Regions from separate parts of the Bradyrhizobium sp. USDA 4501 genome, predicted to be linked through region 1. Evidence: riboswitches for the same ligand, from Rfam matches in the RefSeq annotation. Region 1 holds a riboswitch; each other region holds the start of a gene.
What was found. Region 1 has a riboswitch for cobalamin ahead of ACVWZM_RS24725 (TonB-dependent receptor). Riboswitches for the same ligand answer to the same signal wherever they lie in the genome.
Positions count from the first base shown of each region.

Region 2: linked by a shared signal. The riboswitch ahead of ACVWZM_RS03105 (DUF1636 family protein) and the one ahead of ACVWZM_RS24725 (TonB-dependent receptor) in region 1 are both predicted to bind cobalamin.
Region 3: linked by a shared signal. The riboswitch ahead of metE (5-methyltetrahydropteroyltriglutamate--homocysteine S-methyltransferase) and the one ahead of ACVWZM_RS24725 (TonB-dependent receptor) in region 1 are both predicted to bind cobalamin.
Region 4: linked by a shared signal. The riboswitch ahead of ACVWZM_RS20950 (TonB-dependent receptor) and the one ahead of ACVWZM_RS24725 (TonB-dependent receptor) in region 1 are both predicted to bind cobalamin.

Region 1 covers NZ_JBSSEX010000001.1:5,424,124-5,431,728, reverse strand. Annotated here, with positions in the region: gene ACVWZM_RS24730 (PepSY domain-containing protein) at 1-1,349, opposite strand, end outside; gene ACVWZM_RS24725 (TonB-dependent receptor) at 1,352-3,625, opposite strand; cobalamin riboswitch at 3,734-3,929, opposite strand; gene ACVWZM_RS24720 (CobW family GTP-binding protein) at 4,159-5,088, opposite strand; gene ACVWZM_RS24715 (amidohydrolase family protein) at 5,090-6,580, opposite strand; gene ACVWZM_RS24710 (hypothetical protein) at 6,734-7,126, opposite strand; gene ACVWZM_RS24705 (ABC transporter ATP-binding protein/permease) at 7,279-7,605, opposite strand, start outside.
Region 2 covers NZ_JBSSEX010000001.1:653,439-661,043, reverse strand. Annotated here, with positions in the region: gene cbiB (adenosylcobinamide-phosphate synthase CbiB) at 1-878, shown strand, start outside; gene cobD (threonine-phosphate decarboxylase CobD) at 890-1,855, shown strand; gene ACVWZM_RS03120 (IS4 family transposase) at 2,029-3,192, opposite strand; gene ACVWZM_RS03115 (cobyric acid synthase) at 3,329-4,777, opposite strand; gene cobO (cob(I)yrinic acid a,c-diamide adenosyltransferase) at 4,789-5,442, opposite strand; cobalamin riboswitch at 5,479-5,690, shown strand; gene ACVWZM_RS03105 (DUF1636 family protein) at 5,785-6,159, shown strand; gene cobW (cobalamin biosynthesis protein CobW) at 6,156-7,190, shown strand; gene cobN (cobaltochelatase subunit CobN) at 7,190-7,605, shown strand, end outside.
Region 3 covers NZ_JBSSEX010000001.1:1,746,738-1,754,342, forward strand. Annotated here, with positions in the region: gene metE (5-methyltetrahydropteroyltriglutamate--homocysteine S-methyltransferase) at 1-1,619, opposite strand, end outside; cobalamin riboswitch at 1,719-1,920, opposite strand; gene ACVWZM_RS08145 (nodulate formation efficiency C protein) at 3,312-3,968, shown strand; gene ACVWZM_RS08150 (thermonuclease family protein) at 4,771-5,496, shown strand; gene ACVWZM_RS08155 (carbonic anhydrase) at 5,508-6,251, shown strand; gene ACVWZM_RS08160 (hypothetical protein) at 6,778-7,359, opposite strand.
Region 4 covers NZ_JBSSEX010000001.1:4,587,038-4,594,642, reverse strand. Annotated here, with positions in the region: gene ACVWZM_RS20965 (IS4 family transposase) at 1-36, opposite strand, end outside; gene ACVWZM_RS20960 (ABC transporter ATP-binding protein) at 279-1,052, opposite strand; gene ACVWZM_RS20955 (FecCD family ABC transporter permease) at 1,049-2,092, opposite strand; cobalamin riboswitch at 2,205-2,402, shown strand; gene ACVWZM_RS20950 (TonB-dependent receptor) at 2,512-4,776, shown strand; gene ACVWZM_RS20945 (hypothetical protein) at 4,888-5,061, shown strand; gene ACVWZM_RS20940 (ABC transporter substrate-binding protein) at 5,448-6,440, shown strand; gene ACVWZM_RS20935 (hypothetical protein) at 6,459-7,605, opposite strand, start outside.

The DNA.
Region 1 (7,605 bases):
ATGCGCAGCAGCAGCGGGACATCGAGGCTGTGCAGCGCGTTGAACAGCCAGCGGTAGGACCGGCGGCTGTCGTCGCTGCGCTCGAGGATCTCGCCGGTGACGGGGGAGATGTGCAGCCAGGTGCGGGCGGGATCGTCGAACCCGATCCGCAATACCGGAAGCTCGCGCGCCTGGTGCAGCGTGTACCAATAGGCGTCGGGTTCATCGAGCTGCCGCGCTGATGTCATCGCAGCGCCGGGCATTGCGTGTCGGGCGGCAGCGATGACCTCGTCGCGCGAGAGGGGCATCCGCGCACCGGTCACAGGATCGGCGATGCTGCGGCCGCCGTTGCCGTCGTCGAGCAACATTAACCGGTGTCCGCCGATCCAGACGAAGCGGGCCTCCACCGCAGGCATCGATGGCGACGACTGGAAGCCGGCGACGATGTCGGCCGTGTCATGGCCACTATAGCCGATCGCGATCTCGCGGGTGACGCCGCGGCCGGAGAACGCGCCACCGGGATTGAGCGACAGCCAGCCGCTAAACATCCAGGTCAAGACGCAGATGCCGCCGACCAGGCCGGCGATGTGATGCCAGGCCATCCAGCCGCGATAGGGCGAGACGGCGCCATCAGCGTAGCGGCGCATCAGCCGCAGGCGGAGGACGCCGATCCAGAAGCCGGTGACCGCGACGACAAGACAGACACCCGAGATCCACAGCACCACATCCCGCCACAGCGGGCCGTCCTTGCGCAACACGGTCGGATAGATCCAGTGCGGGATCGAGCCGAGCCAATTCCAGACGCGCTCGCGCCGCGTGGTGTCGAGCGCGATCTCGCCGGTGCGCGAGGAAACGTAGAGTTCGGTGCCATCGGCGTCCCCGAGGCCGATCCGATAGAGCGGCCGCAACGGATCGAAGCGCGCGGTCACCGACCATTGGTCGCGCGTGATCGTTTCGATCAAGCGAGGCTGCACGGCATGCGGATGATGAGCGGCAATGGCCAGCGCCTGGTCGGGCGTGATCCGGTCGATCACGCTGCCGTCGGTCGCCGAAATGGTGATCGTCCCTGCCTTCCAGGCGGTCACCCGATAGACGGGCGTGTCGTCCATCATCGAAAGCCGCAGGTCACGCGGATAACGCTCGACACCTGCGATCGCCATCGCGCGATCAGGCGTGACCCGCACCTTGCTCCAGGGAATGACAGGAAGCGCGGCGAGGCGCTCGCTGTCGGTAAGGCGCGGAAAGGCCACGTACATCATGACAAGGCCGGAGATGAACCACATCGCGAACAGGAGACACGTCGCAATGCCGATCCAGCGATGGACGATATAGAGCCACCGCCGCCCGCGCCGGATCAGAGCGTTGCGCATGGTCAGAACTTCACGTTGACGGACAATTCGGCGGTACGCGGCATGCCTAGCAGCCACTGCCCGGTGCCGTTCGAGGTCGCCGCGTAAGCCTTGTCGAACAGGTTGTAGACGCGGAACGCGACCGTGGTGCGGTCATCCGGCTTCCACCTGACGCCGCCATTGACCACATTGTAGCCCGGACGCAGCTGGGTGTTGGCAAGATCGGAGTACATCGCACCGACGATCTGCACGCCGCCATAGACCGACCAGTTGGGCGCGAAATCCCAGGTCAGCCAGACATTCGAGACCTGCTGCGGCACGTTGACCGGGACATTGCCGTTGAAGCTGACGATCTTGCCGCCGACCACCTGGCTGTTGTTGTCGTATCTGGCGCGCAACAGCGCAAGATTGGCGTCGACGCGCCAGCCGTCGTTCAGCGCGAGCCCGATCGATCCTTCGACCCCGCGGGATGATTGCTGGCCGATCTGCAATGCCACGCCGCCGGTAGGGTTGCCGGGATCGGGAATCGTGAGCCCGGTCTTGACGATCTCGTAGGCGGCCAGCGTCCACTCGCCGCGGCCGCCCCAGAACGACTGCTTGACCCCGATCTCGGTCTGCTTGCCGGTCGCAAGCTGGAATGTCTTCTGCGTGGTCGACAGTGAGATCAGATTGCTGACCGGATCGACGCCGACCGCGTACTGGCCATAGAACGCGAGGTTCTTGATCGGCTCGTAAACGAGGCCCGCGCGCCAGCTAGTGCCCGATAGCGTCGTCTCAAAACTGTTTGCCGGCGTCTTGTAGTCGGTGCGGTCCACTCCGGGGCGATCATACCTGACCCCGGTCACCAGCGACAACTGATCGGTCAGCGAGAGCCGATCCTCGGCGAACAGCGCGTATTGATTGACGATCGCGTTGAAGCCCGGCGTGGTCGCCGTCGTCGTGGCGAAGAACGATCCGGGATCGAACACATAAGGATTGACCGACGACGCGCCGCCATAGGGCGAGTTGTTGGTATGGGTGAAGTCGATCCGGTTGACGTCGAACCCGGCGACGACCTGGTTCGCAAGGCCGAACACGTGGCCGCTGAAGGTCGTATCCATCCGGTTGCCGAGCTGCTTCTGGTCGTGGAAGATCTCGATATAGCTCGTGCGATCGATCAGCTGGGTCTTCGGATTCCAGGTGTGGTTCTCGATGTCGCGCCAGTGCCGCTCGCTGGTCAGGTAATACAGCGTGTTGTTGACCTTGATGCCGTCGGCGACGTCCCACTCGGTCTTGAACCGGGTCCAGCTGTCCTGATAGCGGATCGCGCTGTCCGCTGCATTGTAGTTCTTGAAACGCAGCGCGTCCTGGATCGCGCCGTTGATCAGCGGCGTGCCGAAATAGCGCGACGGGCTGCGATCGCCGTAATCTTCCGAGAGCGTGAAGGCGAGATTGTCCGACGCCTGCACCCGCACGGCAGCGGAGACCACCGCGTTCGAGGTCTTGTCGCGATCGACCCAGCTGTCCGACATGTTGCCGGTGGCGTTGATGCGGTACGACACATTGGGATTGATCGGACCGGTGCTGTCCACCGAGAGCCGCCGCGTCATGTTGCTGTCGAGCGAAACCTCGGCCTCGTTATAGGGCGTGCTCTGCGGCTTCTTCGGAATCACGTTGATGACGCCGCCGATCGCGCCTTCGCCGTACAGCACCGAGGCCGGGCCGCGCAGCACTTCGATGCGCTGCGTCGACCAGGTGTCATAGGGGAACGTCAGCGTGCCGGAGCCGATATAGAAGCGCGTGCCGTCATACAGCGTCATCACCGAGTTGCTGCCGGCAAAGCCGCGGGTGCTGAACGACAGGCCGCCATTGCCTGGCGCCGGCGTTGCGACGAACCCGGCCGCGTCCTGGGTGACGGCATCGAGCACATTATGCTGGCCGCGTTCAGCGATGGTCTGCGCCGTGATGATCTCGACGCTGGCCGGCGTCTGCAGCGGCGTCAGGTTGAGACGACTGCCGGTGCCGCCCTGCGTGGTGGCATTGAGCGTCGGCGATGCCGATCCCGGTACGCCCGACGCCGCGACGCGCGGGGCGTTGCCGGCTGTTGCAGGCCTCGGCCGTGGCCGCGCCGCAGCGGTCATGTCACGGCTGCGCGCCGCAGGCTTCGGCTTTGCCGCAGCGGAAGGCGCGACCTCAATCGGATCGAGTCTGGTTGGTGGCGGCGTTTGTGCCGAGCCTTCGACCGGCAACAACAATGATGACAGGGAGCAGAGAAGACCGAGGCGCCATTTGCGCGCAACGGGAGAGGACGGAGACATGAAAAGGACTCGCGGTAACGTGGCACGTCACCGCGAACGTGGACTGGCGCATTGCCAAAAAAGGCAGTGCTCCGATCCCACCAGGACGCCCCCGCCCGATGTGCTCGCGTGTGACCACGACTGACGGCAGGTCTCCTGGCTCACGGGTCATCGCCTGTCGACGCCTTCCCGGGCCGATGGCCCAGTGGCAAAATTGACGAAAGGCTCGCCGTTTACAGTTGCGGGGACAGCTGCGGCATTGGGGTTACCCTCGCACCGCATTCCCTTTTGATCCCCGAAGGGAACCGTCGGCAAAAACGATAGGTGGTGCCGGCAAGGCTGTCAATTCGATGCGATTGTCGCACACATGCTTTGCGAGATGCTGCTGCGGCGATGACACAGCGACGTCGAGGGCTGACGCCGAAAGGCAACCCGTCATCCTGAGGAGCGCGGCACGCGCGTCTCGAAGGATGCACGGCCCGGCTGGTGGCCGATTCATCCTTCGAGACGCCGCTTCCCTCGCACCTCAGTATGACGGGAAACGTAGGTTCGCGTCACTGAGCCTCGACGCATCCCTGCATCACCTCATCAATCTCCGCGCGCGACAGCGCACCCATCTCGGCGATGAACACGATGCGCGTGCGCGGCACGCCGGGCGACGGCACGCCGCCCGCAGCCAAGGTCGCGCGGCCGCCGGCGAGGTGAAGCACGGTCAGCCGCCCGGGCTGCTCCACCGTCTCGAACAATCCCTTCGCCCGCGCCAGCTTCGGCGCCAGTCTGCCGATCGCCTGCTGCAAGCGCGGCAGCACGACGGGCCGCTCCGAGGTCCAGCTCAGCGTGTCGAAGCGATCGGACGACGGCCGTCGCGGCGCGGTCTCGCGCGGCGCCGACACATGATCGAGGTCCGCTGGGAACAGCAGCGCGGCCGGCACCTCGCCATGCAAGGCATCGACCACCACGGCCGCCGGACGCACCGCGCGCACGGCGTCGCGGATCGCGGCGCACGCAGCGGCGTCAGTCAGATCGACCTTGCTCAGCGCCACCACATCCGCCGCCCGGAGCTGCGAGCGCAGCAGCGCATCGTTCAGCATCGCCGCAGGCTGCGTCGCGTCGACCACGCACAGCACGGTCTCCAGCGGCGCCTCCTTCCAGATCACGGGATCCATCAGGTTGCGCACGATGTCGGCGGGATCGGCGATCCCGCTGGTCTCGATCACGATGAATTCGGGACGCGGATCACGCCGCAGCAACGTGGCGAGCGTGCGCAGCAGGGCGCCCTCCAGCGTGCAGCAGATGCAGCCATTGCTCAGGCTGACCACGCCGTCGCTGGCGCCGGCGATCAGCTCGGCGTCGATATTGATCGCACCGAAATCGTTGACCACGGCGGCGATGCGCCGCCCTTGCGCATGCGCCAGCAGATGGTTGACGACCGTGGTCTTGCCCGCCCCGAGGAAGCCCGCGACCAGCAGGATCGGGACCGGCACCTCAGCCCCCCGTGATAGGCCGGCGCACCGGCCGGCCGGGACGCGCCGCGACATCGAGCACACCATCGCTGATCAGCGGCTGGCCGCTGACCACGAGATGCCGCACGCCCTCCGCCGGACGATTCATCGCCGAGAAGGTCGCGCGATCGCTCAGCGTCTCGTAGTCGAACACCACAACATCGGCGTCGGCGCCGACCTGCAGCCGGCCCTTGGCCCGCATCGCCGGCGTGCTCGCCGACAGGATCTCGGCCGGGATCAGCGCGCATTTGCGGATGCCCTCGAGCAGCGACACTTTCTTGCGCTCGCGCACCCATTCACGGATGAAGCGGGTGAAGCAGCCGGCCGAGCGCGGATGCGAGGTCGCATCGTCGGGCAGCGGCCAGGCGTCGCCGCTGTAGGGGCGGCCGTCCGACAGCGTCCACGGCATCGCGTCGGAGGCGATCGCGCCGCCCGGATACAGCACCGCCATATCGAGCAGATCGCGATGATGCGCGTTGTTCTCGATGTCGAGCACATGCCACAGCACCAAGGTCGAGGGCTCTTCGGCCTGTGCCGCCAGCAATTCCTCGCGGCTGCCGAAGCGGTGACCGTCGGTCACGCGCTGCACCGAATCGTAGCCGAGGCCGTTGCGCTCCTCGAATTTCGGATCGCTGAAGAAGGTCGCCGCCAGCACGGTCGAGCCGGTGCCGTAGGGATAGGCCTCCACCGTGATCGGCAGGCCCTGCGCCTGCGCTTTCGCGATCAGCGCGACACAGCGCTCGATATCCGTCTTGCTCGACGAGTTGAAGTGGCAGATGTGCATATGCGCGCCGGTGGCGCCGGCATAGCCGATCAGGCGGATATAGGCTTCCGCCGCGCTCTCGGGATCGATCCGCGACATGTAGGCGACGTGGGTAAAGGTCGGCACCGCATGATCCGCCGCGAGCTGGCACACCGCGGTCAATTCCTGCACGCCGGCGCCCGGCGCATAGGCGTTGAGAATGCCGATGCCGATGCCGCCCTCGTTCAGTGCATTGGCGAGGCGCTCCAGGATGCCGCCGACCTCGCCTTCGGTCGCGACGTTTTCGATCCAGCGGCGATCGCGCATCGCGGCACCAAACGATTCCAGCGAGCTCTCCGAATTCGAGCCGGTCATCGCACCGATGCGCGCGAAGGCCCAGTTGGCGGCGGCGCCGTAGTTCAGCACCCTGCCCTTCTCGGCCTGGCGCTTGTACCAGGACGCGACCGGCAACACGCCGGCCTCGAGGTCGAGCGAGGTCGTCACCCCGTCGAACGCCTGCATGCGGTCGGCTGGAATGGTCTGGCCATGCGCGTGCAGGTCGATGAAGCCCGGCGCCACCACGAGCCCGGTCGCGTCGATCTGCCGTTCGGAACCGCCGAGGCCGGTGCCGACCGCGGCGATCTTGCCGTCGACCACGGCGACATCGCCGATCGCGTCCATCCCGCTGGCCGGATCCACCACCCGGCCGCCGCTGATCACCAAGCCACCCATCTCGCCACTCCCCGCATTCCGAAACCGACCGGTCTCCTGTCGAGCACAGAGAAGCGCATCGCACTGATCGCAGCAAGCCGGCCAGGGTTGTGGCGACATGCTGTGACGGAATATCCGCCGCGCCGTGATGGCGATTGCAGAGTGAGGCCCTTCCTACGTTCCGGTTGCACGCCGCGACGGCAGCCCGCGCCAGAGATCGGCGCCGGGCTTCACGCGGCTCGCCACGAGTTTCGGCGGCGTGCGGTCCCTGGCTAACGCCGCTTCGACCGCACGCTTGAGCCTGACATTGTCGATCTGCGCCAGGAACCGCCGGATGACGGCATCCTGATCCGCGCCCTGACCGGAGATCGCCGCGCACAGCTCCGCGGTCGTCCTGCGGAAGAAGTGGAAGGCGTCATCGGCCGCGCCGCCCAGCCGGTCGACCTCGCCGGCCACACCGAGCGCGTGCATCCGATCGTCGTCGTCGAGCGTCACTGCGAAGCGCAGCACGGCAAGCTGCCAGGCACGGAGCAGCTTGCTCTCCGGTTCGGTCGCATTCTCGCGCATCAGTCGAACACCCCGCGCGCCGGACGTCCTTCGGCTGTCGATGGAGGTCGGGCGCGGCGCGACTATCCTTGCGCAGGAATAGGTTTTCGAGGGGAGCGCGCCCCCGATTGCATAGGAATCGCATAGGCGGAGCGCGCCGAGCCCCAATTCTTTCAGATCCCCTCGAATTGCAGCCGGGCCAGCCGGGCGTAGAGTCCGCCCGCGGCGACCAGTTCGGCGTGGGTGCCCTGCTCGACGATCCTGCCCTGGTCCATCACCAGGATGCGGTCGCAGGACAAGACGGTCGCCAGCCGATGCGCGATCACCAGCGTGGTGCGGTGGCGCATCAACTCCTCCAGCGCGGTCTGCACCAGCGTCTCGCTCTCGGCGTCGAGCGCCGAGGTCGCCTCGTCGAGCAGCAGCAGCGGCGCGTCGCGCAGGATCGCGCGCGCGATCGCGATGCGCTGGCGCTGGCCGCCGGACAGCGTCACGCCGCGCTC
Region 2 (7,605 bases), 4.8 Mb from region 1:
GGCTGTTTGCCCGCATCGGCCATCCCGTGACCTGGCTCGGCCGGCTGATCAATCTTGTCGATAGCGCCTGGAACCGCGCCTCGGACCCGCCGGCGTTTCGTCGCGTGGCTGGCATTGCGGCTGCGATCCTGGTGATCGCGCTGGTGATTGCGCTCGGTTGGGCCGTTCAGTCCGTGCTCGCATCCGGATGGGTTCGCATTGTCCTTGTCGGCGTCCTAGCGTGGCCGCTGGTTGCCGCGCGCTCGCTGCATGACCATGTCGCCGCGGTGGCAAGTCCCTTGGTATCCGGCGACATCACGGCCGCACGTTCGGCGGTCGCGCAGATTGTCGGGCGAGATCCGGCAACGCTCGACGACGTCGGCATCGCGCGCGCCACCATCGAGAGCCTCGCCGAGAATGCATCCGACGGCATCGTGGCGCCGGTGTTCTGGGGCGCGCTGTTCGGCCTGCCGGGAATCCTTGGCTACAAGGCGATCAACACGCTGGACTCCATGATCGGTCATCGCACCGAGCGGCACGAAGCCTTTGGCTGGGCAGCCGCCCGGATCGACGATCTCGCCAATCTCATTCCGGCGCGGTTGACGGGTGTTCTGTTCGTGCTGCTCGCGCCGAACCGTTCGCAGGCGTGGTCATGCATGTTGCGCGATGCGCGCCGGCATCGCTCGCCGAATGCCGGCTGGCCGGAAGCTGCGATGGCCGGCGCGCTCGGCGTGCGGCTCAGCGGTCCCCGCATCTATCACGGGCACGTCGCCGATGAGCCCTGGCTGAACGAGGGGGCGCGCGATCCGGCTGCAGCTGATGTCCTCACCGGGTTGAAACTCTATCGCTACGCCATGGTGCTGTTGGCTGCGGCGTTTGTCGCCCTGGCGCGGGCGTGAAGGTGCGGCGCATGCGTGAGCACGGCGGGAACCTTGATGTCGCCCAGCAGCGCTTCGGCGGCGCCGCGGACGACTGGATCGACCTGTCGACCGGGATCAATCGGGTGCCGTATCCCTTGGTCGATGTCGAGCCGCGGCAATGGAGCGCGTTGCCGTCGCGATCCGATCTTGAATCGCTGCACGACGCTGCGCGGCAGGCCTATGTCACCAAGGCGCCGATCGTGGCGATGGGTGGTGCGCAGGCCGCGATTCAGTTGCTGCCGCATCTGGCGCTCAAGGGGCGGGCGCGGATTCTGGCGCCGACCTACAATGAATATGCCGCGGTGTTGTCGGCCGCCGGCTGGGACGTCGCCGAGGTGTCCGATCTCGCCGCGCTGGCGGAAGCGGACATCGCCGTCGTCGTCAATCCGAACAATCCCGACGGACGACGCCATGACCGGCGCGAGTTGCTGGCACTGCTGCCGCGCGTTGGCCGGCTCGTCATCGACGAGAGTTTTGCGGACGCCGTTCCTGACCTGTCCCTTGCACCGGAAGCAGGACACGCGGGGCTGCTGATCCTGCGCTCATTCGGCAAGTTCTACGGACTTGCCGGCTTGCGCCTCGGCTTCGCGATCGGCAGCGAGGCGGACGTCGCCGCGCTTGCGGCGAGGGCGGGCCCATGGCCGGTTTCGGGAGCAGCAATCGCGATCGGGCGGCGCGCGTTGCTCGATCACGACTGGGCCAAGGCCACGGCCGCGCGGCTCGCGGACGACTGCGTCAGGCTCGATGCAATAGCGCGATCGCAGGGTTGGACGCTGCTCGGTGGCACGTTGCTGTTCCGGCTCTACCAGACGGGCGATGCATTGGCTGCGCAGGAGAAACTTGCCCGTGCGCAGATCTGGTCGCGGGTCTTCCAGCAGAAACCGGGATGGCTGCGCCTCGGCTTGCCGGGCAGTGAGCCCGAGTGGTCGCGCCTTTCCGCCGTGTTGTCGCGCTGATTGCGACGGCGCTGCGCTCCCTCTCCCCGTTCTTACGGGGAGAGGGCTGGGGTGAGGGGCCGCATCCGCATATTCGGCGACAGCTGCGGTTGCGGAGACTCCCCCTCACCCGGAACGCATCTAGCGATGCGTTCCGACCTCTCCCCGCAAGCGGCAGGGGTGTCCGGGGAAATTCAGGCATAGCGGAGCTCCATCTGGTCAGGTGAGATGGTTGATTTCCGACGGCTGGGGTTGATGGGCGGAGGTTTGTCGATGGCAGCGAGGGATCGACGCGTGAGCAGGAGCTGGCCGACGAGTTCGGCGAACCTGAGCGGGAGCATTTTGATGCAGTTGGTGTGAGCGGCGATGCGCAGCAGCAGGTAGGCAATCATCGCAGCGAGCACCTGAAGGCGGATCGCGTTGTCGTTGGCGCCGAGGAACTTGCGAATATCGAGATGCTGCTTGATCCAGCGGAACAGCAGCTCGATTTGCCATCGGCTCTTGTAGAGGGCGGCGATCTCGACGGCGCTACGGGCAAGGTCGTTGGTCAGGAGTGTGATCTTGCCGCCTTTCTCGCGTCTGATCTTGATGCGGCGGAGCGGGATTGGAAGGCGCGAATCGCCCTTGCTGGTGAGCTTCACCTCGTCATCGGCAAGGATTTCGAAGCCATCCCCGTTACGCTTGCGGATGGCGCGATGCCTGAGCGAGCGAAGACGGATGCTCGTCTTCGCCCGGGTAACGAAGAAAGCCTTGCTATCATTGATCTTCTGCCACCAGTCGAAACGGCAATAGCCCTTGTCAAACACATAGGTGGTGGCGGGCTGGATTGGGGTCTGTCGGCCGATCTCGATGTCATTGACGTTCGCGGCCGTCATCTCGACGCAGGTCGGGACATCGCTCCTTGGGTCGTAGACGACATGCAGCTTCATGCCGCGGATGCGGCCGTTCCACGTCGCCCAACTGCAGACCTTGCCGAGCGGGATCGGACTGGCGTCGATCAGACGCACCATCTCCATGCCTTCACTCCGCAGCTGGCGACGCGCCATCGCCGACAGCGCCGCAAAGGTTTGCGCGAAAATGCCGATCGGACGGCGGGCATTGGCATCGGACAACGTCGAGCGCGACAGCTTGCCGGTTCCCAAGTGATAGTGATGCTGCGAATTGGCGTTGAAGCCAGTCACCACCCCGCGCAGACTGCTGTTGCCGCTAAGCTGGGCATAGATCAGCGCCACCAGATGATCCCAGCTCCTGAACGACTTGTCGTAGGCATCCCCGTCCAGACGATCCACAACCGTCTGAAACTGCCGTCGATTGATCGGTTCAAGCAGCCTTCCAAAAATGCTACCGCGATATCGCATGCTCGGCCCTCTGTGTCTCGACAACCAGAAAAGACCGATTTGCCTCGGTCCTGCCGAGCATGCACCGCGACACAGTGAATCATTCCCCGGACACCCCTGCCGCACGCGGGGCGAGGTGAGAAGGAATCATCTCGCTTTAACGCGCCAGCGCGAGCAGGCCTTCGACATCGAGATGGGTCTCGATGTGCTCGGCAAGCGCGTCGAGCGCGCTCTCGACCCTGGCGCCGTAGGGCTGATCAGCCGCCGCGATGTCGAGTTGCGCGAGGAAAGCCTTGCGAAATTCGTCCGAGGCGAACAGGCCGTGCAGATAGCTGCCGTGAGCGCGCCCATCTGCGGAAACCGCGCCCTCAGCCGTACCGTCGAGTGATGCAAAAGGCCGCGCGCGATCCGGGCCGTCGGTGCGCCCGATATGGATTTCATAGGCGTTGATCGGCTGGCTGGTCGCAGCATGCACCGCGCTGACGCGCGTCAGCGTCTTGTGTTCGGTCATGGTGGTCGTGACATCGAGCAGCCCGAGGCCGCGTGTTTCGCCGGCGGGCCCCTCGATCCCTTCAGGGTCGGCGACGCTGTGTCCAAGCATCTGGTATCCGCCGCACAGGCCGAGGACATGGCCGCCGCGGCGATGATGCGCGAGGAGGTCGATGTCCCAGCCCTGCGCGCGCAGGAAGGCGAGATCGCCGCGGGTCGATTTCGAGCCGGGCAGGATGACGAGCTTCGCATCACCCGGGATGGCTTCGCCCGGACGTACCATCACGAGATCGACGCCGGGCTCGAGCTTCAGGGGATCGAGGTCGTCGAAATTGGCGATCCGCGACAACGCAAGGAATGCGATCTTGTGCTGGCCGGGCTTGCGCGCCTCGCCGAGCCCGAGCGCATCTTCCGCCGGAAGCTCGCCGGCGCGGACGAACCAGGGCAGCACGCCAAAGCCGCGCCACGCCGTGCGTTCTTCGATCAGGCGATAGCCGTCGTCGAACAATGTCGGATCGCCGCGGAATTTGTTGATGACAAAGCCCTGGAACATCGCGGCATCATCAGGGTCGATCACCGTCTTGATGCCGACGAGTTGCGCGATCACGCCGCCGCGGTCGATGTCGCCGACCAGCACCACGGGCACGTTGGCCCGGCGTGCAAACCCCATATTGGCGATATCGGCTTTGCGTAAGTTGACCTCGGCGGGACTGCCGGCGCCCTCGACCAGCACCAGATCGGCGCGCTGCTTCAGGCGCGCAAAACTCTCCAGCACCGCGCCCATCAGCGATGGTTTCATGCCGGCATATTCGCGCGCGCGTGCGGTGGCGATCCGTTTGCCGTGCACGATGACCTGGGCGCCGACATCGGTCTCGGGCTTCAGCAGCACCGGGTTCATGTCGGTGTGCGGCTCGACGCCGGCGGCGAGCGCCTGCAACGCCTGTGCGCGGCCGATCTCGCCGCCATCGACGGTCACGGCGGCGTTGTTCGACATGTTCTGCGGCTTGAACGGCAGCACGCGCAGGCCGCGCCGTCTGGCGGCGCGGGCGAGGCCGGCGACGATGAGCGATTTGCCCACGTCCGAGCCGGCTCCCTGGATCATCAATGCGCGCGCCATCGTGATGCCCGTCAGAACTCGACGCCCGGCTGGGCCTTGATGCCGGAGCGGAACGGATGCTTTACCAGCGTCATCTCGGTGACGAGATCGGCAATCTCGATTAGCTCCTCCTTGGCGTTGCGCCCGGTGAGCACGACATGGGTCATCGGCGGCTTCGACGTGGTCAGGAAGTCGACGACATCGGCGATCGCGAGGTAGTCGTAGCGTAGCGCGATGTTGATCTCGTCGAGCACGACCATGCGCAGGCTCGGGTCTGCGATCAGCTGCTTGGCCTTTTCCCAGCCGGCTTGCGCTGCCGCGATGTCGCGGGCGCGATCCTGCGTCTCCCAGGTAAAGCCTTCGCCCATGGCGTGAAATTGACAGAGATCGCCGAAATGCCCGGTGAGCAGGCGGCGCTCGCCGGTATCCCAGGCGCCCTTGATGAACTGCACCACGGCGCAGGGAAAGCCGTGCGCCACACAGCGCACGATCATGCCGAACGCGGAGGACGATTTTCCTTTGCCGGCGCCGGTATGAACGATGATCAGGCCCTTTTCACCGCTCTTGGTCGCCATGATGCGGTCGCGGGCGGCCTTCTTTTTCGCCATCTTGTCCGCGTGGCGCGCATCCGGCGAAAGATCGGTGCCGACGGCGCCGTCTTCAGCGTCCTTTCCATCAGAAGTCATCACATTCCTTCGGCTTGACAAGTGCGAGGCTTGGACGAATGGTGGTCCTGCGTTGGTTCCTGTCCTACGACAGGCGAAGAGGGAATGCGATAGGGCTCCGCTAAATCGGGCCCGAAGCGCAGCCGCCCCCGCGACCGTGACCGGAGAGATGCCCAAGCCACTGATTCCATACGGAGTCGGGAAGGTGGGCATCGAAGGGTAAAACCTGCTCCGCAAGCCGGGAGACCTGCCAACGCAGCATGTTGTGAAACCGGCGGACGGGGTGTTCCGCGACGGGGAACGAACCTGTCCAAAATCGGTTCGTGTGCCTCATCGCTTCCCGCTGTCAATCCAGGAAGGGCGATGAGCGTTACACTTCATGTCTGCATCACCTGCCGCGCCGGCCGGACGCCGGCGGAACGTGAGCTCGCGCCCGGTGCACGCCTGCATGCCGCGCTTGTCGAGGCCGGCGTGCCTGATGACGTCAATCTGGTTCCCGTCGCATGCCTGTCGGCCTGCAGCCAGGGTTGCTCGGTCGCGCTCAGCGCGCCGGGGCGCTGGTCCTATGTCTACGGCCGACTGTCCGCTGATAATGCCGCGGATGTGATCGCCGGTGCCTCCGCCTATGCGGCGGCGCCCGACGGCATCGTGCCGTGGCGCAGCCGTCCGGAAATCTTCCGCAAGCAATCGCTCGCCCGCATTCCACCTCTTCCCGTCGTGCCGGAGGCCGCAGAATGACCACGCTCGCCAAAATTCCGGTCACCGTCGTGACCGGCTTTCTCGGCTCCGGCAAGACGACGCTGATCCAGCATCTGATCCGCAATGCCAACGGCAAGAAGCTCGCGGTGCTGGTCAACGAATTCGGCAGCGAAGGCGTCGACGGCGACATCCTGAAGTCGTGCGCCGACGCCAATTGTCCGGCCGAGAACATCGTCGAACTCGCCAATGGCTGTATCTGCTGCACCGTCGCCGATGATTTCATCCCGGCGATGGAGCAGTTGCTGGCGCGGAACGTGAAGCCCGATCACATCGTGATCGAAACTTCCGGGCTCGCGCTGCCGAAGCCGCTGCTGAAAGCGTTCGACTGGCCGGAGATCCGTTCGCGGATCACGGTCGACGGCGTGATCGCGCTCGCCGACGCCGAGGCCGTCGCCGCCGGCCGTTTTGCGCCTGATCCGGCCGCGGTGGATGCGCAGCGTGCGGCGGACGACAATCTCGACCACGAGACGCCGCTGTCGGAAGTGTTCGAGGACCAGATCGCATGTGCCGATATCGTGCTGCTGACCAAGGCGGACCTCGCGGGGGCGGAGGGGATCAAGGCAGCGAAAGAGGTGATCGCGGCCGAGATGCCGCGCGAGGTGCCGATGTTGCCCGTCGTCGACGGCACGATCGACGCGCGCGTGATCCTCGGGCTCGGGGCGGCGGCGGAAAGCGATCTCGCGGCGCGGCCGTCGCATCACGATGGCGAGGAGGAACACGAGCACGACGATTTCAATTCCGTCGTGATCGATCTTCCGGAAGTTTCGGATGTCGACGCGCTGGTCGCCTCGATCAAGGGGCTGGCGCGCGAGCAGAACGTGCTGCGCGCCAAGGGCTACATCGCGGTCGAAGGCAAGCCGATGCGGCTGTTGGTGCAATCGGTCGGCGAGCGGGTGCGGCATCAGTTCGACATGCCCTGGGGTGCACGGGCGCGGCAGTCGAAGCTCGTCGTGATCGGCGAACATGCCGACATCGATGAAGCCGCGATCAGGGCACGGCTTGGTGTCTGATGCACGTCGTCTTCCGCGAGAGCCGCGGCCTTGAGGAGACCGCGACGCCAAGGGACCTCGGCCAGGATCCGGCCGATCTCGTGGTGTTGTCGTTTTCCGACAGCGATCTTGCTGCCTTCGCGGCCGGCTGGCGGCGCGGCCGTGCTGCGCTGCCGTCGCTGCGGCTCGCCAATCTCGCGGAGCTGCGCCATCCGCTGTCGGTCGATACCTATATCGAGCGGACGCTCTCGCACGCCCGCGGCATTCTGGTGCGGCTGATCGGCGGCGAGCCCTATTGGTCATACGGGCTGGCCGCGGTGCATCGGCTGGCGAAGGAGCGCGGCATTGCCCTGGTCGTGCTGCCGGCCGATGGCCGCGACGATCAGCGACTCGATGAATTCTCGACCTTGCCGATCTCGACGCTGCGCCGCCTCAA
Region 3 (7,605 bases), 3.7 Mb from region 1:
CTGACACAGCGCGACCCATAGGATTGCACCCAACCATTCCTGGTAAATGCGAAGCCGGCGAGTTTCTCGCCGAAGTACTGCACCATGTCATTGCGCTCAAACTCGCCGTGCACGAGGACGTCTAGACCAATGTCCTCCTGCCAACGCAGAGTGCGCGCAGTCTCCTCCTTGAGAAATTTGTCGTATTGCTCGTCGCTCATGACGCCTTGCGAATGTGCCGCGCGGGCATTACGGACCTCTGGGGTTTGCGGGAAGGATCCGATCGTCGTGGTAGGAAAGGCCGGTAGTCCAAAGCGCTTGCGTTGGATCTCGGCCCGATGGACAAATGGGCTGGCACGCCGGCGCATGGCTTCGTCGATCGCTCGCATCCGCACCGCGAGATTGGCATCACGGATCTTTGGTGAAGTCCGGCGGACCGTCACGGCCAACTGCGATTCAGCAAGACTTTGAGCAACATTCTTATCACCCGCGAGCGCCCGCGCTAGGATCGCAAGCTCACGCATCTTCTGTACCGAAAAGGCAAGCCAACTCTTGAGATCGGATGCAAGTCCGGTCTCCAGTTCAACATCGACGGGCACATGGAGCAGCGAGCAGGACGGAGCGATCTGAACACGATCCCTGCCCAGCTTCGCAATGGCGGGATCCAGTTGCTGGCGGAGCGTCGACAGGTTCGACCGCCATACATTTCGTCCGTCGACGACGCCGAGAGACATGACGAGATCACTTCGCCGCGCAGCAATGATCCGGCTCAACAGATTCGGTGCGCGAACCAAATCCACGTGCAGTCCGGCAACGGGCATGTTCAAAGCTATGTCCAGATTATCGCCGAGATCACCGAAATAGCTCGCGACCATGATCTTGACGTCTGGTACTTCCCTGGCGAGCCGATCGTAGACACGCAGCAAAGATCTTCGCGCTTCCTCCTCCAGATCAAGGACCAGGCAGGGCTCGTCGCATTGAACCCAGCTTGCTCCCCTTTTGCCTAGTTCTTGCAGAACCTCGATGTAGACCGGTATTAGCTCATCCAGGAGAGACAGCGGCTGAAACGCGGGATCCGCACTCTTGCCAAGCTTCAAGAATGTGACCGGCCCGATCAGGACAGGGCGCGTCTGGAACCCCAGGGCCTTGGCTTCCTCATACTCCTCGATAGGCTTGCGAGAGGATAGGCGGAACCTCTGTCCCTGATGAAATTCAGGAACCATGTAGTGGTAGTTGGTGTCGAACCACTTGGTCATCTCCTGTGCGGGCGCGCTAGATCCGCCCGATCCGTGGCCGCAACTCGTATTCTGGCGATCGCATTGTGAACCGCGCGCCATGTCGAAGTACGTCTTGAGCGAAACCGATTCGATTTTCGACGCATAGACTTCCGGGATGGCACCAACCATGACAGAGGTGTCGAGCACTTGGTCGTACAACGAAAAATCGTTGGACGGAATGACGGTGACACCGAGGGATTTTTGGCGGGCCCAGTTCGCAGCACGCAGGCCAGCTGCGGCCTCGAGCAATTGCTGTTCGCTGATTGCGCCGGCCCAGTAACTTTCAAGCGCGCGTTTGAGCTCGCGTCTTGGACCGATCCGAGGCGTTCCAAGCGTGGCAACCGGAAGGGAGAGAAGAGACATAGCGCTAACCCCGTAGTTGGGGGCAAAGGCCAAGGCGGACGCAAGCAGGATCGCCCGAGCGGCGGCGGCTTGGCGCACCACCGGGACACCCCGCCCGTGGACGTATATGTGGTCGAGGTAGGTCTCCTGGCTCGCGGGTCATCGCTGCTGTCCGGCCTTCCCGAAGCCGCACGGGCTTCAGTGACTTTGTTGGACGGCGGCTCGCCGCTTACAGTTGCGGGGGCAGCGCCGGCATGTTCACCGGCTTCCCTCTTAGCTCCGAATCCAGCGGGACCGGAGAACCTCTACGATTTGGATTATCGGCAAGAGACCTCTTCCGTCAACCTCTCAGATGACTCTCTCACGTCAATGCTGCCATCATCAGTGACTCAAAATGATAAACGTCGAAAGTTGATCACGCGATTGGAAGCTTATCCAATAGACGCAGTCTGCAATATATGTGTCGAAAGGATTGTCGAAGGCGCAGGTCGCGGCGCTTCGAGTGTATTTCGGTCTCTCGACAGTCAAGAGCCGCGCCAGGGACAACACACCTGCGAAAACTCCATCAGCAACCGGTCGCCATATTGATCTACGAGCCAACCAATCCTGGTAGGCGATTTGCGGTCTCTGATGACGCTAATACTCGGGCATGCATATCGATTCGCCTCGACGAACACCGGAAGGCCCGCAATGACAATGGCTGTTTGGAGCGCTGTCGGCGTCCTTGCTGTCACCCTCTTTGCGGTCGGCCCGTTCGGGGGCTGGTAAGAGTTCATGAATCAATCCGTCAGACAACTGCTCTCGAGAATGTTGAGCAACTCAAGAGGAAGCTAGCGCGACTTGATCGTTTCTCGCTTGCCGCGTGTCGCGACTGGAAACGGTCATCCCACCATGAATGCGGAGCCGAGGCAGCTGGACTGAGCGGACTGCAACATCGTGCGCGTAGGTAGAAACCCGCGCACCATATCATCTGCCTGCCCCAGAACGCGCTTTCGACGATTCCACACGCCCGGCGGTGACGAGTGGTTTTGCTTATCATCATTACAAGCCGATAGCGATCGCAGGCGTTCGGGTGACCGCGCCGGACCAGACGGTTCAACAGCACTCCAAAGTGCGCCCCGATTTCTCATCCGTAAATCGGCAGCGGCCTTCGCTTTGGCCTCGAAGATCGGCACGACAAAAGCTGAACAAGCTCGAGCGGATCGGCTGAATGGAAACATAGAAACGAGCGTAGGTCGGAAAGCCGACAAACACTGCACGAATCTGGCGGGATTTGCCGGCTATTTCCTGGCACGAAGAATGCAAGCTCAAGGGTGCCCAGGCTTCTCCTCCTGGGCAGGTCCAGCACAGCAAATTGGGGTTGTGGCTGGCCCACTGAAGTTAGCGGCGCGTGACCCGAGGGGACAGCGCCTGCTCGCGCGGGACATCGGCAGGTGCCCGCGTCACGTTGCCGCTAACTTCTTCCGATCGAGCATAGCATTGAAGGCTGCCGCTTTGACGTGTGGATGAAAAATCGATGGTCCGGCCGTTATGAAGAGAATGTCTGCAAGAGGCGTGCTTTGCCTCTGTCAATCGCTAATTTTCGTTGCTGGGCTTGTTGCGACGGGCAACACTGCGCGAGCCGTCGAAAGCGCGCTCGTCGAACGAGTCAAGTCAACCTGGCGAGCGCGAGACGGTGAGACAATCGAGCACATTGTCTCCAAAGTTTCGAAAGTGGCGCAATTCGTCCCTCGAAACTGGGGAATCGCCGAAAGCGTCGACCACACTGAGTATGTTTACCTTTCCTGGACCAGGCATCAGGATAACAGATCAGACGAACATTACGTTATTACCTGGAAAGTCGGGACCGACGGAAAGATTGAAGTTGCGTCTCCCTATGCAAAGCCTATCGAACTCGGCTGGCGCGCCCTGGCGCTTTCACTCATCGCCAGTGAAGTCACCGACGGCGAAAAAGACGCAAACCTTCGTTTTCTGCATAATCCGGTCAATTTCAACTTTGTCGCGACTGCGCAAGGCAAGCTCGGCGATCTGCTCCGGCACGGCCGCTGTCATATCATCGAACCTGTAATCGTGGATTACGTTCGAGCGACAAATGACAAGCCGACCGAGAAAGAAGACCGGTGGCGCGTTCTGCTGTTGGTGAACTGCAACATACCAGGGCCCCGCTATTTCACCCAAAATGGGGTCATCACCTTCGACAAGCGCGAGGGACACGATTGGGAGCCGCAATCCTTCCTTGCCAAGAGGATTGCGACTTTTCCTCCGGGGTCCTGGTTCCATCACATAGATCAAAATGAACGGGACGCGTTGGAGGGGGTGCGAAGGGCATCGAGAACTGATCAGGGTGGCAGCGCTACTCATGAGCGTTGAGCGCCTCGGCCCCACACCAAGATCCATCCGCCGGAAAATTTAATTCATCGCTCTGAAATGGCATGCGGATCGCCGCTCGCAACAATGCGGGGACGCCTTGGCACCGCAAGCCCGTAAAGCCGACCGCGTCAGTCCCCACGCCGCCATTATGCCGAGCTTCTTGCTTTCTTCCATTCGAGCATCGAAGGCCAGTCAGGCGTTGTCGGAGTCATTCGCGCAGCGTTTGTTGCGGATACGGTCGCAGATACAGGCCACCGTGTGAGTCAAGCATGGTGGTTTTGTAGCGTAGGATCAAGCGGGAGGCCGATCTCTTTTGAGCAATCACTCTTATCGTGAGTTGTCCCGACTTCCGCTTTCCCCACCATGATGAACCTCGCGTAGCCCTGTCGAACGATAACAATCATAGGAGGCCTAGCATCGCCGCTTCTTCCGCTCGGCGGCGAAGCGCCCCGCTTCTTCCGAGCCTTTGGAGAAATGGCGTACCAAGAGCCGTATTCCTGGGTCGCGAGTGCAGCGCTGAAACATGCGGGATCTCTTCCTTCAGGTCCAGAGCAGGAGACATGTCGGGGGAGAGGGAGGGGCAGCTGGAGATGCCAGAAGCACATCGAAGAAAGCCCCCAAAGAAATCTCTTGAATCTCACCCAGCGTCAGGTCGTAGGCTGAAAATATAAGCAAGCCTCCACAACAGCATCGTCGAACGATGCAGACCCGATGACGTATGTGCAGTCAAGCAGTCGGCTGTGACGACACCGGATCGCTGCGATTTTGTGAGCCGATGAACCATGAGCGAAGGGATATTAGGATGAAGTACCGCGTAATGATGGCAGCATTGCTCGCCATCATCGCGTCTCCTGTTTGCGCGGCGAAACTGAGCGGTGCTCCCCAAATCCTCGACGCCAATACGATAGAGATCGAACGAACGCGAATTCGGCTCTCGGGTATCGAGGCCCCCGAGACTGATCAGATTTGCCTGGATGCTCATGGCCGGAAATGGGCCTGCGGGGTAGCGGCTCGCGACGCCCTTATCAACTACTCGAAAGGACGAATATGGGATTGTCAGACCGCAGGAGTAGACAAGTACGGTAGGTCTCTTGGCAGTTGCTTCATCGAGGGCCAGGACGTGAACGCCTGGATGGTAAGCTCCGGTTGGGCACTGTCATCCGAGCCATCCGCCCATGTTTACGTCATTAATGAGGTGGCGGCGAGCAGCGCCTTTGCCGGCCTGTGGTCGGGGGCATTCATCACCCCCTGGGACTGGCGCCGCCGCAACAAGAGCACGATCATTGTCGGCGCGAGCTCGGTGCCGAACGATGCCCAGGAACTCCTGCTCGGATCCGCTCTGCTATCTGACCCACCCTCGCCCGACTGCCTGATAAAGGGCACCGTCGAACGTAACGGCGAGCGCACGTATCACTCTCCTGGGCAACTCAGTTACGGACAAATCGACATGACGAAGAAACCGGCTGAACGCTGGTTCTGCAGCGAAAACGAGGCCGAAGCCATGGGGTGGCATAGAGCCGCGCGATAGAGGTCCTATCCATGTATGCAGACCGTTCACAGGGCAATCCCCATCCGACCAAGCTCGCGCCTTCGCGCCGCTCGCTGTTGCTGTTCGCTATTTCGGCATTTGTCGTGCCGTTTGGCGGCAACATTGTCGAGGCGAAGCAAGCAGCAGCGCCGCCGAAGCCGGATAATCAGCTCTCGCCCGATGCTGCGTTGAAGCGGCTGATGGAGGGTAACGATCGTTATGTGCAGAGCGTGTCGCGAGGGCGCGATCTGGAACGCGAGCGCCGACTTTTAGTCGATAGTCAGAATCCATATGCGGCGGTTCTGAGCTGCGCCGATTCGCGGGTAGCGCCCGAGCTTGCCTTTGACAGCGGACTTGGTGATTTATTCGTATGCCGCATCGCCGGTAACTTCGTCAATGATGACACGCTAGCTAGCCTGGAGTATGCGGTTGCCGTACTGAACGCGCCGTTGATCCTGGTACTCGGTCACGATCACTGCGGCGCGATAGACGCCACGATCAACTCGCTTGACGAAGGCAAGCCGGCACCGGGACATATGCGCTCCCTCGTCAGCGCGCTCGCGCCTGCCGTGAGAGGGTCGGGCCACCAACCAGGTGATAGCTCCGCCGATGCGATCCGGCAGAACGTGATCGATAACGTCAATAAACTCAAATCCGCCAGCCCGATCCTGAACCCGGCGGTTGAGCAGAAAACACTAAAGATCATCGGCGGTCTATATCGGCTCGAAACCGGCAGGGTCGACGTATTGGGCTGACGCTGGTGCCTTCTCGCGCTCGCCCAGCCGGCATTTGTAGGTCCATCGGGCTGCATCAAGTACACCGGACGTGATCCGCTTCACGATTGTCATAGCTTCGGGATAATGTTTTGCGTGGTCTCCTGATACTGGTCATATTCTTCGTACGTGTGTTGGCAACGCGCGGGCCAGCACCAGGAATCACGATATCGCGGCCGACGGTGTTCATTATCGCTGTCTGCAGCAGCGCTGCGACGGCCACCCGGATTCAGCCGCGGCCATCGCCGCCCGTGGAGAGGCTCTCCTTCGCGTAATTGTTTTGTGGCCTTATGGCCCGTTCGAAGACGATGCCGACGGCGATCTCACGGAACTGGTCCATGCCGACGCTTCGGCGGCTCTCTGAAGCCGCGATCCACCAGGGGCCGATGCTGTCCACTCGCTGGCGGCACGCGGCAGTCGGTTGCTGAGCGATGAACAGTCGACACAGTTGGAACCGAATGACCGCAAGACTGTAGCGGCCGGCTCCGCCGGTTCTATCCCCGGTGTCTCACCCAGCCCGCCTGAGCCTAACGAACCCTCCTTCCATTAATTCTGCATTGTAAGCTCGGCCGTTGAGGGCAATGGTTGTTGTGTTGTTTGGACTAGGCATGAAGCCCGTTTCCTGCAGCTTCTCGAGTAGGGCTGGGGGCGCCCACTGCTCCGGAAGCGGAAAACCTCTACGCGACGTCTCGAAGATGAATGCTCCGAAATCTGGTAGCCCCGCCGGCCCGGCTCCAATATTTTGGTCCTCCGGAGGGTTATGAATGAGACGCACGCCGCTGGAGGCGTGCATCGCGGCCGTATAGCGATGCCCTTTGATTTCATAGGTCATACTCGGCTGGTCGGCGTCAGGCAGGAGACCCAAGTGGTTCAGTCTCTCGACCATTTGCCCCGGGGCGGATTGGGTGCCGTGGGAAAACTTGCGGGGAACGGCGAATGAGACATCGTATGCCGCCTCCTCGGGCACGGCGGACGACAATGGACCGGGTTCATTGATGATCCGATTAAATAGATCATGATCCTCTTGTGTCCAGGCGTACTCTCCTGGAGACCCTTGGGATCCGCCGCCGTTGATCTCATTGAAATCCATGCAGCTCTCCTTCTGTGCAATCCCTTGCAGATCCGCCCGCCAGTACTGCCACCGGTTCGGTCTAAGCGGCTCGACATCGAGAGAGAAGGTCTAAGATGCTTGGCTTTCGAGAAGCTGACGAGTTTCGGGGAGATTGAGCACACCGGCGCGCGCGGCGGTCGTGGATCACAGGAAAGGAGATGTCTCGGGTCCGGGCCTCGAACTTAGGTCGATAAGCCCAAGCGAACGACTTACAATCATCGACTT
Region 4 (7,605 bases), 840 kb from region 1:
AAGCAGCCTTCCAAAAATGCTACCGCGATATCGCATGCTCGGCCCTCTGTGTCTCGACAACCAGAAAAGACCGATTTGCCTCGGTCCTGCCGAGCATGCACCGCGACACAGTGAATCATTCCCCGGACACCCCTGCCTTTCAGGGGGAGGGTTGGGGTGGGGGTTTCGCCGCGAGCCATATCGTAGAGAGAGCCCCCACCCGCTGCCCTCTTCGAGCGCAGCGACCTCCCCCGCAAGCGGGAGAGGTGAACTGAGCTCGTGGTGAGGCCGTGGCCACATCACACGTCCGCCCATGGCACGATGACGACCTCGCGCTGAAATTCGGCGCGATAGGCGCTGATGCGGAACACGCTAGCGAGGACGCTCTCCGACAATGCCTCGACGGGCGCGCCCTGCGCGGCCAGCCGCCCTTCCGACAGCACCAGCACGTGATCGGCGAAGCGCGCGGCAAGTCCCAGGTCATGCGTCACCACGATCACCAGCACGCCGCTGTCGGCGACATTGCGCAGCTTCTGCATCACGTCGATCTGGTGGCGCGGATCGAGCGAGGCGGTCGGCTCGTCGGCGAGAATCACCGGCGCCTCCACCGCGAGCACCCGGGCCAGTGCGACGCGGCTGCGCTCGCCGCCGGAGAGTTCGGTGACGCGGCGATCGCTGAATTCGGTGACGTCAACCGCCTGCATGGCGCGCAGCACCGCCTCCATATCCGTCTGCGACAGCCGCGCCGGATCGGTCGCGCCGTGCGGATAGCGGCCGAGCGCGACGATGTCGCGCGCCGGCAGCGGCCAGTGCACCATGTGCCCCTGCGGCAGATAGGCGAAACGCTTCGCGCGCTCGCGCAGCGGCAGCGACGCCAGCGGATCGCCGCCGATCCGGATCTCGCCGCCCGACGAAATCAGCCCGGCCAGTGCACGCAGCAGCGTGGTCTTGCCGGCGCCGTTCGGGCCGACCAGCGCGACCAGATGGCCCGACGGCAGCGACAGCGAGACATCGTGCAGCACCTTGCGGCTGCCGAGTGAGGCATTGAGCGCCGCGGCGGAGAGCAGCGTCATGCCACGCCTCCGCCGAGCGCGCGGCGCTCGCGCATGATCAGATAGAGGAAGAACGGCACGCCGATGATCGAGGTCAGCACGCCGACCTTGATGTCCGAGGTTGAAGGAATGATGCGCACCGCGATGTCGGCGGCGAGCAGCAGCGCCGAGCCGGTGAGCGCGCTCGGCACCAAGAGCCGCGCCGGATCGTGACCGATCACGGGACGCATCAGATGCGGCGCGACGAGGCCGATGAAACCGATCGTGCCGGTGACTGCGACCGCGCCGCCGACGCCAAGCGCCACGCCCGTGATCACGAAGAGCCGCAACCGCCCGACGTCGACGCCGAGGCTCTGCGCCGCCTCCTCGCCAAGCGTCAGCGCGCGGAAGGCGCTCGCCTGGCTGAGCAGGATGGCGGCGCCCGCGACGATGAAGGGCAGCGCCAGCGCCACGTGCTGGAAGCTGCGGTCCTCCAGCGAGCCGAGCAGCCAGAACGCGATCTCCAGCACCACAAACGGATTGCTCGAGAGATTCATCACCAGTGCGGTCGCGGCTCCCGCAAAGCTCGAGATCGCGAGCCCAGCGAGGATCAGGATCAACAGCCCGGCATTGCGGCCGGCGATCGCAAGCAGCGCGAACACCGAGCCGAACGCGGCGATGATCGCCACCACCGGCAGCGCGTAGGAGCGCACATCGGCGAGGCCCAGCGCGATCACCAGCACCGCGCCGAACGCCGCCGATTGCGGCGCGCCGAACAGCGACGGCGAGGCCAGCGGATTGCGCAGCAGCCCTTGCAGCGCCGCACCGGACAGCCCGAGAATGCCGCCGATCGCAAATGCCAGGATGGTGCGCGGCAGGCGGATCTCGCGCACGATCACCTGCGCCACATCGCTGCTGCCGCCGAACAGCGCCTCGACCACCGCGAGCGGCGACAGCCGCACCGGCCCGATGCCGAGCGAGAGCACACACAACAGGACCACGAGCGCGAGCAGCGCCGCCGTGGCGCCCCACCGGCGCCGCGCCGCGACCTCGGCCGCCAAGGCAAAATCCTGCACGCTCATCGGATCCATGCTCTTACAGCGATCGCCGTGGCAGACAAGCGACACTCGACAAAAACCGTGGCCGCGCGGCCGCCGCCCGACTTCCGCCGGATTGACTTTGCTACCCGGCCGAACCCTAGATGAACATGACGGTTCTTTCATGAGATGAAAAGGGAATGCGGTACGGGGAAACTTCCCCAACGCCGCGGCTGCCCCCGCAACTGTATGCGGTGAATCCTTCGTCACAGGCCACTGGGAATCTCGGTCCTGGGAAGGCGACGAAGGGTAACGACCCGCGAGCCAGGAGACCTGCCGTCAGCCGTGGTCACACGCGATGCTGCCGGTCGGGGAGTACAGGCATGAGCTTCACCTGATGCTGTGAGCACGATGGTGAGACTGGTTCGCGGTGACGTGCCACTGACGTTGCCGAGGCCTTGCTTATGTTCTCCTTCCCTTTCCATCGGCGGCGCCGCGCGCTTCTGCTCGCGTCGACGATGATCGCGCCGGCGATCCTTGTCTCCGCAGCGCGGGCGCAGGAGGCACCCGCTCCCGATCAGCTGCCGGCGATCGAAGTCACCAAGCCGGGCGACCAGAACGTCACGCGCGCCAGGCCGGCCGCTGACGAAGCGCCGGCGCCGCGACGCCCGGCGCCGGGCACCTCGCAAGGCAACAATACAGGCAGCGGAGCCGGATCGGGCACGACAGGGACCGGCGTGGCCACCGGAACGGGCGGCACCGGCGGCCGCCAGTTCGCCGGCATTGTCGGCTCCTCCTCGGCCGTGATCACCGCCGACGACATCGCGCATTCGCCGGTGCAGTCGTTACCCGAGATCCTCGCGCAGGTGCCGGGCGTGCAGCTGCAAACGCCCTATGGCGGACCGAACGGCGCCAAGACGTCGGTCGACCTGCGCGGCTTCGGCGCATTCGCGACCGACAATACCCTTTTCCTGCTCAACGGCCGCCGCCTCAACGACGTCGACAAGGCCGGCTTCGACCTCACCACGATTCCGCTCGATTCGATCGAGCGCATCGAGATCACGCGCGGCAACAGCGGCGCGGTGCTCTACGGCGACAACGCGGTGGGCGGCGTCGTCAACATCATCACCAAGACCGGCGTCGGCGGCCCGCCGACGACGATGCGGGCCGAGGCCGGAGTTGGCTCGTTCAACACCCGCATGGCCGCGGTCTCCGCGGCGCTCAATTCCGGCCCGTGGTCCACCTCGTTCTACGGCAACGGCATCAAGTCGGACGGCTACCGCGTCAACAATGCGCTCGACCAGCGCAACGCCGTCGGCAACATCAACTACACGACGCCTGATCTCACCGCCTTCCTGACCGTCACCGGCAGCGACCAGAAGCTCGGCCTACCCGGCGGACGGCTGGTCGATCCGTCGATCGGCGTGAACGAGCTGCTCACCGATCGCCGCGGCGCCGCGACGCCCTTCGACTATGCCAACCAGCAGACCGCCAGCGTCACCGCCGGCTTCACCAAGACGCTGATGAACGGCGTCGACCTCATCGTCGACGGCGGCTGGCGGCAGCGCGAGACGCAGAGCGGCTTCTTCGGCACGGTGCCGACCATCAGCTTCGCCTCGACCTACAATGACGCCGCGCTGCAGACCTGGTCGCTGACGCCGCGGCTCAGCGTCAAGAATGTGATGCTGGGCGTGCCGTCGACGATCCTGACCGGCATCGACTATTACGATTCGAGCTTCCGCGAGGCGCGCGGCGCCTATCAGGGCGTCGACCCGTTCCACATCTACAATATCGAGCAGCAGAGCGTGGCCGGCTATTGGCAACATACGCTGGGCCTGTTGCCAACGACCGACATCTCCTACGGCGCGCGCGTCCAGAATACCAGCATCTCGGCGCGCGATCGCTACGACCCGAATGCGCCATTCGCGTTCGACACGCAGGCGGCACCGCTCGACAGCAACGAGACGCAATACGCCCTGCATGTCGGCGCCGAGCATCGCCTGACCGACACCTTCTCGGTGTTCGGCCGCGCGGCGCGCGCGTTCCGCACGCCCGATGTCGACGAGCGCGTCGCATCCGGACCGTCGTTCGATCCGCTGACCTTCGCCCCGATCCCGCAGAATTTCCAGCTCAAGACCCAGACATCGCAGGACGTCGAGGGCGGCTTCCGGGTCAAGACCAACCTGTTTCAGGTCCAGACCAGCGTCTATCTGATGGATCTCGAGAACGAGATCCATTTCAACCCGGTGCTGTTCTTCAACACCAACCTCGACCCCACCCGCCGCTATGGCTCGGAAACCAGTGCCTCGCTCAAGTTCAGCGATACGGTGACCCTGCGCGGCGGCATGGCGATCACCCGCGCGGTGTTCCGCGAAGGCATCTGGACCGGCAACGACGTGCCGCTGGTGTCGCGCTACACCGGCAATCTCGGCGTCACCTGGAATATCTGGCAGAACTATCTGGTGTTCGACGCCACGGTGCGGGCCTGGAGTTCGCGCATCATGGACAACGATCAGGCCAACACCCAGAGCCGGATTCCCGGCAACGCCACCGCCGATATCAAGCTGAGCGGGCAAGTTGACCGCTTCTTCTGGTCACTAAGCGTGAACAACCTGTTCAACGCGCTCTATTACGACTACGCCATCGCGAGCACGTTCACCGAAGGCCGCTTCTCGGCCTATCCGCTGCCCGGCCGCACCTACATGGTAAAGGCCGGCGCGACGTTTTAGAGCGTGAACCGGTGGGGCGGGTCTGCCCCGCGCACCGTCTCCGAACATTACAAACGCACCGAAACTGGGGTAGAGTTCCGGCAGCTGATTTGACCCGCGCAGGGGAAACGCATGGCCAAGGCCGGGAAGCAGACCAAGGGCGGCACGAAGATCAAGGACAAGACCGACGACAAGTCGAAGAAGCCTCCGCCACCCGCAGCGTTGCAGGACGACGAGTACTATGAGGACGGCGACATCGCCACGCCGAAGCTCGACCGCTACGGCAATGATGACGAGCCGTTGTGAGGCTATGCGATATCCATCCTCACGTCGTCCCGGCGAAGGCCGGGACCCATTGCCACCGGATTGGGTTGTTGAAATAGGCTGCGGCCCCAGCGATACGCAACAATCGCCAGCGATGGTTATGGGTCCCGGGTCGCGCTGCGCTTGCCCGGGACGACGCGGATGGAGCTAGTCAAAGGCTTCGTCCCCGATCTCCCTGATACGCGCACGGTCGCGCAGCTGCGCGCCGGGTCGCGCGCGGCGGCCTCGTAGCTCGCGAGCTGCCGAGCCCGGCTCGCCGTCGCCAAGCAGACATTAGGTCGCAGCGGGGTCATGGGCTGCCCCCCCCTTCCGGATTGGTTGCCGTGCTAGGCTCGCATGGACGCTGGGTCCTTGCTGGGGGCGGTGCCATGAGGTTTGCGAAGGCGGTGCTCACGGTCTTCTGCATGATCGCGTCGATGTGCGATCCGTCCAATGCGCAACAGGCCCCCAGGAAACTAGGAATCCTCGTCAACGGCAGCCCGTCGCCGCTGTTCGATTCCATCAAGAAAAACCTTCTGAGCGACTTCGCCGAGCGCGGCTATCTCGAAGGACGCGACATCGTCATCGAGCCGCGATTTGCCGAATCGAAGCTCGAGCGCCTTCCCGGTCTCGCCTCGGAGCTGGTCGGCGCGAATGTGGATGTCATCCTCGCACTCGGTGGCCCGGCGTCGGTCGCGTCGCAGAAGGCCACGTCGACGATCCCGGTGATCTTTGCGATCGTGACCGATCCGGTCGCGTTGAAGCTTGTCGCCTCGATGGAAAAACCGGGAGGCAATGTCACGGGCCTCACCAACCTCGATCCGCAGCAGGCCAGCGACCAGTTCAAGCTTCTGAAGGAGGCATTCCCCGGGATCACGCGCGTTGCGATTCTCAGTGATCAAACGATCCCCGGCGCGGATGAACGCGGGCTCGCCCCGATTGACCGCGCCAACGAGGCCGCAGCCAAGGCCCAGGGGCTGGAGCCGCAAATCTTGAAGGTCAAGGGTGCGGACGATCTGGAGGCCGCGATTGCCGGGATGGCAAAGGAGCGCGCGGAGGCGCTGCTGGTCCTTGAAGTGCCGGTGCCCTGGAGCAATCGAAAACGAGTCGGTGAACTGGCCATCAAGAACCGCTTGCCGGCAATGTTTCCCGGCGGCCAGGCGGACGCCGGCGGGGTGATTACTTATGGGGCCAACGTCGCCGATACATGGCGCGAGTTTGCGACATTCGCCGACAAGATTTTCAAGGGCGCGAAGCCGGGCGACCTGCCAGTCGGCGTCGTCACCAAGCGAGAGCTGATATTCAATCTCCAGGCGGCCCAGGCCGTGGGCGTCGAGATTCCACCGGAGCTCTTGAAGCGCGCAGACAAGATCGTGCGGTGAATTCGCGCTGGAGGGATACTAGCGGAAATCGCCATTCTCGATCGCCTTGATGCTGCCGCGATCGAGCAGATGCGCGCCAAAGCCGCCGCGCGCCAGCGATGAGGCGATCTGCGGTGATGCCAGCAGCAGCACTGTCGTCATCGCAAGCGGCACGGCGCTGAGCCAGTCGAGCCGCACCGGCGTCAGCTCTTCGCTGCTTCCCCGATAGTGCCCTTCGCCCGCGGCGATGCGGCCGCATTCCCGGATCAGGTCACGCCGCGTACCATCGCGCGACGCACTGCCGAGCAGCGCCTGCATCGCCAGATGCGTCCGCACCCCGGCGCGCCCCTCGGCCAGCGGCGCCGGCGTTTCGCCGCGCGAGACGCGCAGCAGCAGGTCGACCAGATCGACGCCCGACTGAAAGGCGTTCATCGGCTCGACCAGCCGTGGGTTGCAGTCGATCAGCAGCGGCGTCGCGCTGTCGAGCGGCATGATGACGTCGACCGAGAGCGCACCGTGCCAACCAAGATGCGCGCCGATGGTCTCGAGGCCGGCGCGGATCGCCGGCCGGCTCACGCTCTCCTTGATCGCCTCGCCGCCGCCGACACCGGCCGCAATCTGGCGGTAGGCATGGAAGCCGACGAGCGTGCCGTGGCAGAACACCGACTGCGCCTTCTCGACCGTGCCGGTGACCAGATCCTGCGCCAGCACCTCGCCGGCAAAATCGCCTGAGGATTCGAGGTCGTAGAGCGCGCGATTGAGATCACCAGCGTCGCGCACGAACCAGACACCGCGGCTGGCGGTGCCGACCGACGTTTTGACAACGGAGGGAAAGCGCACCGCCTCGCGCAGCTCCTCGGCCGAGTTCACGATCCGGGTCGGCGGCTGCGGCAGGCCGAGCCGGTCGAGCAGGCGGCTGAACCCGGCCTTGCTGTGCACGGCGCGATAGCTGGCGAAATCCGGCAGCGCGAGGCCAGTACGTGAGGCCAGCCCCGCCGCGGCGCGGGCGAACAGAAATCCCTGTTCATGGGTCGGCAGCAGCACATCGAAATGCCGCGACGCCAACAGGCGCTCGACGAAGCGCAGGAAGCCGGCCGGATCCGACCGCAGCGGCGGACAATGGTGGTATTTGCGGACAAAGCGCGAGTAGCGCGCCAGGCACCAGCGCGAGGGGTCGCAAACCTCG